Regions from separate parts of the Variovorax glacialis genome, predicted to be linked through region 3. Evidence: predicted binding sites of a transcription regulator. Region 3 holds the regulator's gene; each other region holds the start of a gene.
The links. Region 3 encodes LexA, which represses DNA repair genes until DNA is damaged. Its sites were predicted from a motif close to ACTGTATNNNNATACAGT; they were not measured.

Region 1 (3,550 bases), on a different contig from region 3:
TGGCCGACGGCGCAGATGTCGTCGCGTTCGCCTTCCACGGTCAGCAGCGCGGTCTTGCGGATGGCGGCCGGATTGATCTTGCGGTCGCCCACAGTGAGTTCGCCACGGGGCAGGTCGTAGGTCTGGAACACGCGTTCCACCGTTTCGAGATAGAACTCGGCCGGCAGGTCGTTTACCGCCAGGTATTCGTCGTAGAAGTTGCGGATGGTGCTGGCCTGGTCGATCTCGCCGTCGACCAGGTGCTGGTAGAGCTTGGCGAACTGCTGCTTGTGCCGGTCCGGGTTCATGCTCATGAAAGCGCTGAGCTGCAGGAAGCCGGGGTAGACGCGCCGCATCACGCCGGCATGCGGCCACGGCACGCGACTGATCAGGTTGCGTTCGAACCAGCCGATGGAGCGCTCGTTCGCGAGCTTGTTCACCGCCGTCGGGTTGATGCGGCAGTCGACCGGTCCGGCCATGAGCGTCAGGCTCGCCGGCGTCGCCGGGTTGTCGTCTTCCGACATGAGCGCGGTGGCCGCCAGGGCGGCGACACACGGCTGGCACACCGCGACCATGTGCGCGCCGGGGCCCATGGCCTCGAGGAAGCGGATGATCTGCAGCGTGTAGTCGTCGAGGCTGAAGCCGCCATGCCACAGCGGCACGTCGCGGGCGTTGTGCCAGTCGGTGATGTAGACGTCGTGGTCGCGCAGCAGGGTGCGCACCGTTTCGCGGAGCAGCGTCGCGAAATGGCCCGACAGTGGTGCGGCCAGCAGCACCGGCGGATGCACCGCGCTGGTGTCCTTGCGAAAGTGCAGCAGCGTGCCAAAGGGCGCGACCAGCGCGGCCTCTTCATGCACCGCGACTTCCTCGCCGTCGACCATCACGCTGTCAATGCCGTAGGGCGGGCGCGAGTGCGTCAGCCGCAGGCTCGCGTAGACCTCCATCGCGGCAGCCATTCGCCGGGTCATGCTGCGATCGGCCTTGGGGTGCCACAGGGCCTTGCCGAAATACTGGGCCGCGAGCCGGGATGGCGAAAGAAGGTCGGCGTTGGTTTGGTAGGCCCTGTACAGCATGCACATGCTACAGGCAAGTTGCGGGCCAAGCTGGACCGTGCCCTCGGCCGAGGTGCACCTTTCTGGCACAGGCCTTGCACAGCTTCAACGCCGATCCGGCAGCCGAGGAGCGACAGCATGGCCAAACCCGTACTCACCATCAGCAGCAAGAACTACGGTGCATGGTCGCTGCGCGGCTGGCTGATGTGCCGGCTCGCGGGCCTGGAATTCACCGAGAAGATCATCCCGCCCGACGATCCGGCGATGAAGGCAGAGATGCTGCTGCTCTCGGCGTCGATGCTGGTGCCCGCGCTGGATCACGGCAGCATCAAGGTGTGGGACACGCTCGCGATCGGCGAATACCTCAACGAGATCAAGCCCAAGGCCGGATTGTTGCCGGCCGACGCCAAGGCCCGCGCGCATTGCCGGGCGATCTGCGGCGAGATGCACTCCGGCTTCGGCTCGATGCGCGGCTCGCTGCCGATGAACGTCAAGGCGAAATTCCCCGGCTTCAAGATCTGGTCGCGCGCGCAGACCGACATCGACCGGGTGGTGGCCATCTGGCGCGAATGCCTGGGCGCCTACGGCGGGCCTTTCCTGTTCGGCGAGCAACCCTGCATGGCGGACGCGATGTACGCGCCGGTCGTCACGCGCTTCATGACCTACGACGTCGCGCTCGACCGGTCCTGCGCCGCCTACTGCAAGCGGATCATCGAACTGCCTGCGATGCAGGAGTGGATCAAGGCGGCGAAGCAGGAACCCGAGGAGATCGACGAACTCGACGCCGAGTTCTGAAGCACCTGCCGGCCGATTCAGGCGGTCGGCTGGCGAAACATCCGCAAATCGAGCGTGGACTCGTTGCCCAGCCACATGGCATGCGCCGTGTGGTCGAGGTAGTCGTCGCCCGTCAGGCCGTGCACGAAGATGTCGAGGCCATCGCGGTGTGCGTCGAGCCATTCGATGACCTCGTCGAATTCCGCCGCGTCGAAGGCGATCTGGCAACTCCACTGCGGATGCGGGCCGACCAGTTTCTCGTGCACCCGGCCCACCACCACCAGCAGGTTGTGCCCTGCATCCTCGGCCAGCTTTCGAGCCTGCGCGACGGTGTCCGGGCCGAAATAGATATGGGCGTGGTACTGCGGATAGAGATTTTCGGGGCGGCGCGGCATGGAGGGCTCCGGTGGAAGGACGAAGCTTACGCCTCTGTCCGGCGCGGGGTAACAAGTGCTTGCTGCGCGATCGGCGGAAAGGTGAAATACTGTAGATTCATACAGTATTTTGGATGCCGCCATGGCCGACGCTTTCATCCCGCTGCACGCCTTGAAGGGCCGAGGCGCAGCCACTTTCCTGCCCCACCGTTTCGAGCGGAACGTCCGCAATGCCTTCGACGACGGTTGGGGCACGCTCGAAGAAGGCGCGGCCGAGCCGTTGCCGCCGCTCGCGACCGAGGTCCGCTTCGAGGACGCGAAGTCGGTCTTGAGCGAAAACGATTCGCCCGACATTCCCTTCGACCGGTCGCTCAATCCCTACAGGGGGTGCGAACACGGTTGCATCTATTGCTTCGCGCGCCCCACGCACAGCTACCTCAATCTCTCGCCGGGGCTCGATTTCGAGACCAAGCTGATCGCCAAGCGCAACATCGCCGAGGTCCTGCGCGCCGAGCTCGGCCGCAAGAGCTACAAGCCCAGCCACCTCGCGATCGGCACCGCGACCGACTGCTACCAGCCCATCGAGCGCGAACTTCGCCTCACCCGGTCGGTGATCGAAGTGCTGAAGGAAACCCGCCACCCCTTCGGGCTCGTCACCAAGTCCAGCGCCGTCGAGCGCGACCTCGACCTGATCGCGCCGATGGCGGCCGAGGATCTGGCGGCTGTCTACATCACCATCACCACGCTCGACGGCGAACTCGCGCGCAAGCTGGAGCCGCGCGCCGCTGCACCGCACCGGCGGCTGCGCACCCTGCGCACGCTCGCCGATGCCGGCGTGCCCGTGGGGGTGAGCGTGGCGCCGCAGATTCCCTTCGTGACCGAAGACATGGAACAGGTGCTCGAAGCCGCTTGGGAGGCCGGCGCGCGTTGCGCCTTCTACACGGTGATCCGCCTGCCCTGGGAAGTTGCACCGCTCTTCAAGCAATGGCTGGAACTGCACTACCCGCAGCGCGCGGCCCGCATCATGGCGCGCATCCGCGAGATGCGCGGCGGCAAGGATTACGACGCCGACTTCGCGACGCGGATGAAGGGAAGCGGGCTGTGGGCCGACCTGATTCGCCAGCGCTTCGAGAAAGCCACGAATCGCATCGGCTTCAACCGCCAGCGCATCGCGCTCGACCTCAGCGCGTTCCGACCACCTGGCGCAGCGGGGCAGGGCAGCCTGTTCTAGGTTCGGCCGCGCCGCGTGGCTCGACGCCGCACCAGTCGCCGCCCAATGCCTTCACCAGGAAGACCGAGGTAAGCATGCGCTGGCCGTTGATCTGCGCGGCCTGGCGTTCGGTGTTGAGCAAGGCCTGCTGCGCGGTGATG
Region 2 (3,550 bases), on a different contig from region 3:
CGCTCAGGGCGACAAAATAGTCGCGCGAGACATGGCGCGTTCCCGACGCTGTTGGAGATGCCGCCTCTCCTTGCCGGTCACAGGGTCGCTCGCCCACGCGGTCGAACCAGCCGTACTCGACGCGGTGAGGGCCCGCCAGGAGTTGCAGCGGCCCCTGATAGAGCGGATGGGATTCCCGGCACGCCAGACGCAGCGGCTTGGGCAGGATGAACGTGGGCTGGGGGCAATCGAGGCTGCGCGCCATCAGCCGTGGCCGCTTCTCCGGCGCTGGTTGCCAGTGGCACATCCACTCCGGGCGATGGTCTTCGGCCACGACAGGTCGGAGCACTCGCTCAGGGCCCAACCTCGCGGCGATGCGTTCGAGCACCAGCGCCAGCCCTTCGCCATCAGGCAGTGTCTCCGGCAGCAACGAGTAGCTGGCCTCTTCGAGCGGGCGAACGTCGTCCGCGGTCATGGCCAGGTCGCCGACCGGTGCGAGTAGTTCGACTTTCGCCAGGTTTTCCGCCAATAGGCGGCTCAGGTGCTCGATGTTCCGTGTCGGCTCGGCGGTTCTAACCGTCAGCTCGCCGCCATCGCCGGCCGTCTTGGCCCGCATGGCGTCGTGGCACCATTTCAGGGTGAAGGCGGTGACGCCAGAGCGTCTGGCCGCCAGCCAGCCGCACAGCTGCAAAAGCAGCCGGCGCGCACCGAACAGCATCGCCGGTGCGAGTTCGATGCGCGACATCAGTTCGAGCCTGGCTTCGAAGCGGTCGGGCAGGGTTGCCCAGGCGTGCGCTTCAGGCTTCAGCGCATAGGCCAGGTCGAGCGCTTCCACCAACGCCTTGTCGAACCGTCGACTCAGGCCGCCGCGGGGCAGGGCGCGCACCTGGCCCAGCGTCCGGCAGCCCACGCGCGCGAGGATGGCGGCATGCGCTGCGACCGGTGCCAGCACCTCAACGGGCAGGTCGTCGAGGAGTGCCTCAAGAGGTTTGGCAAAGCCGTTCGATTGACCGTTGCCGGCCACGGCCACCGCCGCCAGGCTGGTCGGGGCCCAGGCCAGCTGGCCAACGCCCAGCTCCTGGGTTTCCACTTTCACCCGCTCCACGAGTTTGCGCTTGCCGCCGAACAGGCGCACGCTCGCCTCGAGCTCCATCACGACCGCCGAAGACACCGAAGCTGCGTCGATGACGCTGACGCGCGGCGTGAACTGGAGGCACCAGATCGACAGGCCGCGAATGGCTTCAATGCGCTGGGAGTCGGTGAGCAGGCGGTCGGGAAGTAGCGCTGCCCAGAACATGGGAAGTCTCTGATGCGGTGGCGCGCGGTTTGCGCGCGGCCAGGAGAACGCTCGGCTTCGAAAGCCGGGGCGTGATGAGCGGCGCGAGGCCGCGGGGAATGGAGGGAAGGTGGAGCACGCCGTCATGCACGCCGCCCTTGCGCTTCAGCAGATGGACCCGCAGTTCCCAATCGACGCCCACACAGACCTGCACCCGCAGCGGCGCCGCGGACGGTTCGTGCTCCGCGGCCGCCGGGCGGCAGAGGAAGACGGGGCTGTCGCAGCTTTGCGCGCACACCTGCAGCCGGCGGATCTGTTCCTGGCGCGCCTGCGGTAGCCAGGACACGACGATGCCGGCTGCGTTGGCCTTCACCAGTTGCTCGGTGACCCACAGCCGCTCGGCCGGCGTTGACGCCTGGATCCAGACCAGGCGGCGCTCGTCAATGCCTTCATCACGCAGGCCGGGCAGGTGCGGAGCCTTCGGGGGGCCGACGATGACGATGTCTTCACCCTTCGCGACCACCTCGCGCATGGCCGGCGCCAGGAGCCGCCACTCGAGCACGGTTGGCTGGGCTTGGAGTACCTCGGTGAGGGAGCGAGCGGGCCAACCCCCACCGGGGAGTTCTCCGTCCAGCGAGGGGTAGCCGGTGGGCACCACCCGTGTGACCGGTGAGCCCAGCTGATCGCCGCGCCAGAGGGCGGCTTCGACGGACGCAGGCAGCTCGCCCGGTCCAAGGACGGGCTTTGACGGACGGCGCGGCGGGGCCGGCGCGTCGTCATCGTCGGCCCACTCCAGAAGGGCGGCCATTGCGGGCTCCAAATACTGTATGGACATCCAGTATGCCGTAAGTTAGGCCCCGAAGGGTCGGCTTTCATCGGAGTCGGATTTAGCGGGCGGGCGGGGGAAGCACCCGACGGCTCAATGACGGGCTGCCGCCGTGGCCGAATGCGCAGTGGCAGCGCGCAATCGACCCATCGGACTCCCGCAAAATGCGCTCATGTGCAGCCACTACCAGGCCGAGAAGCGCCGCAAGCAGATCGAGAAACACTTCGGCATCCACATGCCGCCGAGCTGGGAGCCGCCGCCGGGTGGCCTGCACATCTACCCGACGCAGATGGCGCCGTTCATCCGTCGGCCGCCCGAGCGCGAGTCGGGCGACGAGGCGGTGCCGGACTTCGAGCTGGTCGAGGGCCATTTTGGGTTGTTGCCCGGCTTCGCCAAAGAGGTGAGGTACGGCCTGCAGACCTACAACGCCCGCACCGAGACCGTGCGCGAACTGGCCAGCTTCAAGCACGCGTGGGCCAAGGCGCGGCACTGCATCGTGCCGTGTGAGGCAATCTACGAGCCCGACTGGCGCACAGGCAAGTTCATCCCGACCCGGTTCACCGCGGCGAACGACGAGACCCTGGGCGTGGCCGGCCTGTGGTCTCCTTGGAAGAACCCGGAGACCAGCCAGTGGGCGCTGAGCTTCACGATGCTCACGATCAACGCGGACGCGCATCCCCACTTCAGGCTGATGCATCGGCCCGATCCGAAACGTCCTCCCGAGATGCAGGACAAGCGCATGGTCGTGATCCTGCCGGAGGCGCAGTACGGCGAGTGGCTTGACGCGCCGCCGGAGCGCTCGATGGACTTCATGCTGCAGTTCCCGGCCGAGCGGCTCGCGATGACGGCGGAGCCACTGCCCCCGAAGGAGCCCAAGGCGAAGCTGGCGCGTGCCCCGAAGGCACCGCCTGAAGAGCCGTCGCTTTTTTGATGTCTGCAATCGCGCGGTAACCCCGGTTTATCGGACCCGATCCGGGGTTGCGGGATGGGAGCCATCGAAAAGCTGAAACCCAGCGCGTTCGGCCCAGGGCAGAGGAGGGGGAAGAGCGATTCCCCCGAAAGACTCATCCAGCCCGTCTGCATTCCTTCAAATTTGGCGGCCGAATGACAACGGTCGCCGAAACCTCACTCGCCGAGCGGACCTAAGCTTCGGGAAGCGTAGATCAACTTCCCCGACGGCGTCAGCATTGAAACGCTGAAGGCGGCCCAAATTACCGACAGACGAACTGTTCGGAACTGACCTCGCCGGACGTCATCGAGCCTGTAGCAAACGCCCGAAGAGAAGCGCCGTCGCGGCGCACAAACAGTTCCCCGCCCAGCACGGCGTCCAGCGCACCGGGCGGGCCAGCGGGCTTAGTCATTCGAACCGCACGGAATGCCCCGAGTGTCTTGCTCTCGGCAAGAACTTGATACGCAAACTCATCGTTCGACGCATTGGATGCGCGCACCGTTATGCCGTCGCCGCTGCG
Region 3 (3,550 bases):
GATGTTCGTCGGATTGCCCTTGATGAAGCTCACGACGTTGTCGAAGGCCTGACCGAAGTACAGCTCGTAGCTGTCCTGCTCCACATAGCCGATGTGCGGGGTGCAGATGCAATTCTCGAGACGGAGGAGGGCGTGGCCCTGCAGCGGCGGTTCGCTCTCGAAGACGTCGATCGCCGCCAGCCCTGGACGACCGCGGTTGAGCGCGGCGAGAAGGGCATCCTGCTCCACCAACTCGGCGCGCGACGTGTTCACGAACAGCGCTGTGGGCTTCATCCGGGAAAGATCCTCGAGCGTGACCAGGCCGCGCGTTTCCTCCGTGAGCCGCAGGTGCACCGAAAGCACATCGGCCGCGGCGAAGAACGCTTCCCGGTTCGGTGCCACCTGGAAGCCGTCGGACCGGGCCTTGGCGCAGCTCTGCTCACGACCCCAGATCACCACTTGCATCCCGAAAGCCTGGCCGTAGCGTGCGACCAGCTGGCCGATGCGTCCATAGCCCCAGATGCAGAGCGTCTTGCCCTTGAGCACCGAGCCGAGTCCGAAGTTCGGCGGCATCGATGCGGACTTGAGACCCGACTGCTGCCACGCTCCGTGCTTGAGGTTGCTGATGTACTGTGGCAGGCGACGCATCGCGGCCATGATCAGCGCCCAGGTCAGCTCCGCCGGTGCCAATGGCGACCCTGTTCCCTCGGCCACCGCGATGCCTTGTTCCGAACAGGCATTCACGTCGATGTGGCTGCCGACCCGCCCGGTCTGCGAAATGAGCCTGAGCTTGGGCAACTTCTCGATGAGCTGGCGGGAGATGTGGGTGCGCTCGCGGATCAACACGATCACGTCGGCATCCTTGAGGCGCACCGAGAGCTGCCCGATACCCTTGACCGTGTTGGTGTAGACCTTGGCGGCATACGCATCGAGCTTGGCAGCGCACTGCAGCTTGCGCACCGCATCCTGATAGTCGTCGAGGATCACAATGTTCATGGCGTGCCATTGTGCCTCGCACCACCGACAAGCTGTGCGGACGCATCATGTTGCGATTGCGCGGGAAAGCCGTCGGGGTACGTTTCGGGTGGTCGAACGGCGCTGTTCGACGGCGAACCGCTCCGGTTGGAGCCGTCAGTGCACGTGAGCGGATCGGGGTGCCGTGCCCGCTGCTTCGAGCGCAACCAGTCGATCGAGCTCGGCGCAGACGTCGGCCATCCGACCCGAAATCACCATGCGGCCCTGGTGACGGCCGGGCTGCTGCGCATCGACCATGCGCACCACCCGCAAAGGCCGCGCCGCCGCAGGCGAGCCTGTCTGTGCCGTGGAAGTCTGGCGCGCCGTGCAGCTGGGCCGGACCCCGACATAGCGCAGGCCCGACGAACTGATGCGACGAGCGCTGCGCGCAGGCATCCAGCGAGTGGCCAGCGATTGCAGGGGGGTCAACAAATCAACGATGCTGAGTAGGGCGATTCCCATGTGAACTCCAGAGGTCAGAGATTGAACACAGGCAGGATTGCTTTGATCGGCCTCGACAGGGTGATGGCACTTCGCCATACGCCCGCCACCTGTCGCGGCCGGGTGTGCGCACTGCTGAAGCCGTGCGCGCATTTCGTTCGAGGCCTACATCAGCATCGTGTTGCGGATGAGACCGACCGCCAGGCCTTCGATCTCGAAGGGCTCGCCGGGCTGGACGATGATGGTCGGATAGTCCGGGTTTTCCGCATGCAGCTCGATGACCTGCTTGTTGCGCTTGAGTCGCTTGACGGTGACTTCGTCGCCGAGCCGGGCCACGACGATCTGTCCGTTGCGGGCCTCCTTGGTGGCCTGCACCGCGAGCAGGTCGCCGTCCATGATGCCGGCGTCGCGCATGGACATGCCGCGCACCTTGAGTAGGTAGTCGGGTTGGCGCTGGAACAGCGTGTTCTCGACGTAGTAGGTCTGGTCGACATGCTCTTGCGCCAGGATGGGCGAACCGGCGGCCACACGGCCGATGAGCGGCAGTGCGAGCTGCGCCATGCCGGGCAGCGACAGCGAGAACTGGTTGTTGCGGGATTCATTCAGGGAGCGCAATGCATCGCCCTTGAGCCGGATGCCGCGCGAGGTGCCGCTCACGAGCTCGATGACGCCCTTGCGTGCCAGGGCCTGCAGATGCTCCTCGGCCGCATTGGCCGACTTGAAGCCCAGTTCGGCGGCGATCTCGGCCCGCGTGGGAGGGGCGCCGGTGCGCGCGATGGCGCTCTGGATCAAGTCCAGAATCTGCTGCTGACGGGCGGTAAGCTTGACGGCGAACTGCATGTAGGCTCCTGATGGGCACTGGGTGAATATCCAGTACCTGTATTTTTAACCAGTTTCCGAAAGTTGGCAAGTCATGGCCATAGGCAATCGAGATGGGGGGCGTCGCGTGGTCGTCCTGGGCACGGGGGGGACGATCGCGGGTCGGGCCGCTGCGGCGGATGACAACATCGGCTACACCGCCGGCGAGGTCGGCGTGGCCGAGCTGCTTGGCGGCATCGAGGCGCCGTCCGGTGTTTCATTGTTGGCCGAGCAGGTGGCGCAGGTGGACAGCAAGGACATGTCTTTCTCGATCTGGCGAGCGTTGGCGCAGCGGTGCGCCCATTGGCTCGCGGATCCCGAAGTTGCCGGCATCGTCATCACCCACGGGACCGACACGCTGGAGGAGACAGCCTACTTCCTGCAATCCGTGTTGGGGCCGTCGAAGCCGGTGGTGGTCACCTGCGCGATGCGCCCGTCCACGGCGCTGGCGCCGGACGGGCCACAAAACGTGCGCGATGCCATCGTCGTGGCGGCGACGTCCGGAGCGCGGGGTGTCGTGGCAGTTTGCGCGGGCACCGTTCACAGCGCGTTCGATGTCCAGAAGGTCCATACCTACAGGCTCGACGCCTTCGATTCGGGGGATGCGGGGCCGGTGGCATACGTTGAAGAAGGAGCGGTGCGTGTCCTGAGGGATTGGCCGGTGCCGCCGCCCGCAGCCCAACTCGCCTTCGCTCGAATGGAAGCAGTCACGTCCTGGCCGCGCGTCGAAATCCTCGTGAGCCACGCCGAGGCACGCGGCTCGATCGTCGACGCATTGCTGGAAGAGCGAAAGCGGGGCGGCGCGGACTCTGTCCAGGGGCTGGTGCTTGCCGCCACCGGCAACGGCACGTTGCACCACGCGCTCGAAGCGGCTGCGCTTCGCGCGCAGGCGGACGGGGTCACGGTCGTCCGCGCGACGCGATGCTCACAGGGGCGGATTCTGCCGAGGCAAAACGAAGTGCTGCGTGACGCGGGAGCGCTGACTCCGGTCAAGGCGCGCATCGCGCTGGTCCTTGAATGCCTGACCGGCGCACCACCCGTCTGAAAGCATGCTCGGCGCGCTGGTTGGCGCCCGCGTCTCCGCTGTCGGCTTTGCCGCGAAGGAGGAAAAGGGGATGCCGTGATGCGCGTCGATTACCTGTTCGTCGACGGCAAGGCCTATGGGCTGCGGTCCAGCCCGGCCTGATCAGCTGCCGAGTGCCGCGAGCGCGCGCTGGGTGATTTCGTCGACCGTTCCGACACCGCTGATGGCGCGGTA
Region 4 (3,550 bases), on a different contig from region 3:
ACCCTCGCCTCGCTGATGAAATCCTTGGCGGACAGTTCGTCGAGCGCGAGCGCCAGCGTGCCGGGTTGTTCCTCGTATTTCGCGAGCTTGCGTTCGAGTTCGGCACGCGAATGCTCCCGCTGGCTCAGCAGTCGCAGGGCGCGCCCCTTGAGAGATGGAGCGGCAAAGGCCATGGCTTGCTTTGAATCACTGCGTGTCAAGGCCCACCCGCCGCTCAGGGCGGGTGGCGCGGGCGAATCGACCTTACTTCTCGGCCTTCTCGGCCGGCGCGTCGCCCGCCTCGGCCAGGAGGAGCGGAATGCCCAGGGACTCGCGCACCTTGTTCTCGATCTCGCGCGAGAGCTCGCGGTTCTCGCGCAGGAACTCGCGGGCGTTGTCGCGGCCCTGCCCGATCTTCTCGCCGTTGTAGGCGTACCAGGCGCCCGACTTGTCGACGATCTTGGCGGCTACGCCCATGTCGATGATCTCGCCCTCGCGGCTGATGCCCTCGCCGAACAGGATGTCGAACTCGGCCGTCTTGAAGGGCGGCGAGACCTTGTTCTTGACCACCTTGACCTTGGTCTCGTTGCCGATCGCCTCGTCGCCCTTCTTGATGGTGCCGATGCGGCGGATGTCCAGGCGCACCGAGGCGTAGAACTTCAGCGCATTGCCGCCGGTGGTGGTTTCGGGCGAACCGAACATCACGCCGATCTTCATGCGGATCTGGTTGATGAAGATGACCATGCAGTTGGTCTTCTTGATGGTGGCGGTCAGCTTGCGCAGCGCCTGGCTCATGAGGCGGGCCTGCAGGCCGGGCAGCGAGTCACCCATTTCGCCTTCGATTTCGGCCTTGGGCGTGAGCGCGGCGACCGAGTCGACCACGATCAGGTCGACCGCGCCGGAACGCACCAGCGAATCGACGATCTCGAGCGCCTGTTCGCCGGTGTCGGGCTGGCTGATGAGCAGGTCGGAGAGATTCACGCCGAGCTTCTGCGCGTACTGCACGTCGAGCGCGTGCTCCGCATCGACGAAGGCACAGGTGCCGGCCTGGCGCTGCATCTCGGCGATGACCTGCAGCGTGAGCGTGGTCTTGCCGGACGATTCAGGGCCGTAGATCTCGATCACGCGGCCGCGCGGCAGGCCGCCGACGCCGAGCGCGATGTCGAGGCCCAGCGAGCCGGTGGAAACCACCTGGATGTCCTCCAGCGCTTCGCCTTCGCCGAGCCGCATGATCGTGCCCTTGCCGAACTGCTTTTCGATCTGGGCCAGTGCGGCCTGGAGGGCCTTGGCCTTTTCGCTGCTGGCGACCGAGATGCTTGCGCCCTTGACGACTGCGTCCATGTGGAAAACTCCTTGAATATCAACGGGTTGTGTTGGATTCATCCCGCTGCTTTTAATTACAGGCTGGATGCTTGAACAGTAGTGTAGGGGCCAATGGAGAGGAGTAAACCTGTTTTTTGGTCAGTTTGATTTACTATCGCCGAGCCATGGCAGACCCTCTTTTTCCGATCGACCACGACGCCTGGCGCCAGACCCACCTCGGTCGTCTGCTCGGCCACGCCATGCGCCGTTTCGACGAGCGCGTGCTGGCGCTGATGGCCCATGACGCCGAGGTGCCGCTCGCGCTGTCGAACCTCGCGGCGCGCGCGCAGGTGAGCGCCGCGCACATCCACATCACCCGTCACCTCTCCCGCGACGGCTCGCGCCTGACCGAACTCGCCGAGCGTGCCGGCATGACCAAGCAGGCAATGGGGACCCTGGTCGATCAGTGCGAGGCATGGGGTCTCGTGACACGCGGGCCCGACCCGCTCGACGCGCGCGCACGCCGCGTGCAGTTCACCGCCGACGGCCTGGCGTGGCTGGAGGCCTTCCGCAATGCCGTCGCACAGGCGGAAAAGGAGTTCCGCGCCAGCGTCGGCGACGAGATCGCCACCGTGGTAACCATCGGTCTCGAAGCCTATGCCGCCGCCTAGAATTCGACGGGGAGTCGATGGGTGGAAGGGTCTGGCGGCAGTGTTTGCCGCGACGTCTGGAGGCACGGCATGCGGATACTGATTGCGGAAGATGACCAGGTGCTGGCCGACGCCCTCCTGCGCAGCTTGCGCACTTCCGGCTCGGCGGTCGACCACGTCGCGACCGGCTCGCAAGCCGATGCCGCGTTGATGACCAACAGCGAGTTCGACCTCCTGATCCTCGACCTCGGCCTGCCGAATCTGCACGGGCTCGAAATCCTCAAGCGACTGCGCGCACGCGGCTCGCAGCTGCCGGTGCTGGTGCTGACCGCCGCCGACAGCGTGGAAGAAAGAGTCAAGGGCCTCGACTACGGCGCCGACGACTACATGGCCAAGCCCTTCTCCCTGCAGGAACTCGAAGCACGCGTACGTGCGCTCACCCGGCGCGGCATGGGCGGCACCAGCAATGCGATCAAGCACGGCCCGCTGGTCTACGACCAGGCCGGCCGCGTCGCGACCATCGACGGCAAGATGGTCGAACTCTCCGCCCGCGAACTCGGCCTCCTCGAAGTGCTGCTCCAGCGCGCCGGACGCCTGGTCAGCAAGGACCAGCTGGTCGAGCGCCTGTGCGAGTGGGGCGAAGAGGTCAGCCTCAACGCAATCGAGGTGTACATCCACCGCCTCCGCAAAAAGATCGAGAAAGGCCCGGTGCGCATCGCCACCGTCCGCGGCCTCGGCTACTGCCTCGAAAAAATCCCCTCTTGATGCCCCAAGGCGCATCCCCCAACCCGCACCCCATGACCCCCCCGGCCGGCGCAGCCCGGCCCGTTGGTGAAACACCGCGGAGCCGGCTCCGCCGGGCCGCCGGTGTTGCCCCCGGCAGGGGGTTGGCGAAGCGACACGCAGTGCGCGAAGACTGGGGGCGAGCGTGAAGCTCTTTCAACGCGCACAGCGCTCCCTCTTCGGCGAAATCCTCGACTGGATGCTCACGCCGCTGCTGCTGCTCGTGCCGGTCAGCATCGGCGTCACCTGGCTCGTGGCGCAGGGCATCGCCAACGCGCCTTTCGATCGTGCGCTGGAATCCAACATCCAGATCCTCGCAAGACTGGTCGACGTCGAGAACGGGCGCGTCCAGTTCGTGCTGCCGCAGCCGGCGCGGGAGATCCTGGGCGGCGACGACACCGACCACGTCTACTACCAACTGCTCGACGAGCACGGCACGCTGCTCAGCGGCGAGCGCGAGATTCCGTTTCCGGGCACCGACGATCAGCCGACGCCCGGCGTGGTCTACCTGAGCAATGGCCAGATCCACGGCAAGCCGGTGCGCGTGGCATCGCTCTGGCTGGCCGGCGCCACCCCCGATTCACCGCCGACGCTGCTGCAGGTCGCGGAGACGCGCGAGAAGCAGTCGGTGCTGGCCACCGAGATCATCAAGGGCGTGCTTCTGCCGCAGTTCGCGATCCTGCCGCTGGCAGTGCTGCTCATCTGGCTCGCCCTGGTGCGCGGGATCAAGCCGCTGTCCGTGGTGGAGGCGCGCATCCGCGAGCGCCGGCCGGGCGACCTGAGCCCGCTCGACGAGTCCTCCGTGCCGCTGGAGGTGGTGCCGCTGGTGTTGTCGG

Region 1: a site for LexA is predicted at 2,289-2,306, ahead of ACSFBL_RS09810 (PA0069 family radical SAM protein). Genes of this name have one in related genera too.
Region 2: a site for LexA is predicted at 2,078-2,095, ahead of imuA (translesion DNA synthesis-associated protein ImuA). Genes of this name have one in related genera too.
Region 4: a site for LexA is predicted at 1,383-1,400, ahead of recA (recombinase RecA). Genes of this name have one in related genera too.

Annotation. Positions count from the first base shown of each region.
Region 1 covers NZ_JBPJZT010000003.1:256,413-259,962, reverse strand. The annotation lists gene ACSFBL_RS09825 (polyhydroxyalkanoate depolymerase) at 1-1,052, opposite strand, end outside; gene ACSFBL_RS09820 (glutathione S-transferase family protein) at 1,170-1,826, shown strand; gene ACSFBL_RS09815 (DOPA 4,5-dioxygenase family protein) at 1,844-2,200, opposite strand; gene ACSFBL_RS09810 (PA0069 family radical SAM protein) at 2,322-3,410, shown strand; gene ACSFBL_RS09805 (efflux transporter outer membrane subunit) at 3,361-3,550, opposite strand, start outside.
Region 2 covers NZ_JBPJZT010000037.1:2,819-6,368, forward strand. The annotation lists gene ACSFBL_RS34940 (Y-family DNA polymerase) at 1-1,276, opposite strand, end outside; gene imuA (translesion DNA synthesis-associated protein ImuA) at 1,221-2,063, opposite strand; gene ACSFBL_RS34950 (SOS response-associated peptidase) at 2,254-3,012, shown strand; gene ACSFBL_RS34955 (hypothetical protein) at 3,293-3,550, opposite strand, start outside.
Region 3 covers NZ_JBPJZT010000005.1:109,874-113,423, reverse strand. The annotation lists gene ACSFBL_RS15165 (D-2-hydroxyacid dehydrogenase family protein) at 1-975, opposite strand, end outside; gene ACSFBL_RS15160 (hypothetical protein) at 1,111-1,455, opposite strand; gene lexA (transcriptional repressor LexA) at 1,600-2,274, opposite strand; gene ACSFBL_RS15150 (asparaginase) at 2,348-3,337, shown strand; gene adk (adenylate kinase) at 3,479-3,550, opposite strand, start outside.
Region 4 covers NZ_JBPJZT010000006.1:375,372-378,921, reverse strand. The annotation lists gene recX (recombination regulator RecX) at 1-173, opposite strand, end outside; gene recA (recombinase RecA) at 244-1,320, opposite strand; gene ACSFBL_RS18665 (MarR family winged helix-turn-helix transcriptional regulator) at 1,467-1,952, shown strand; gene ACSFBL_RS18660 (response regulator) at 2,022-2,696, shown strand; gene ACSFBL_RS18655 (sensor histidine kinase) at 2,860-3,550, shown strand, end outside.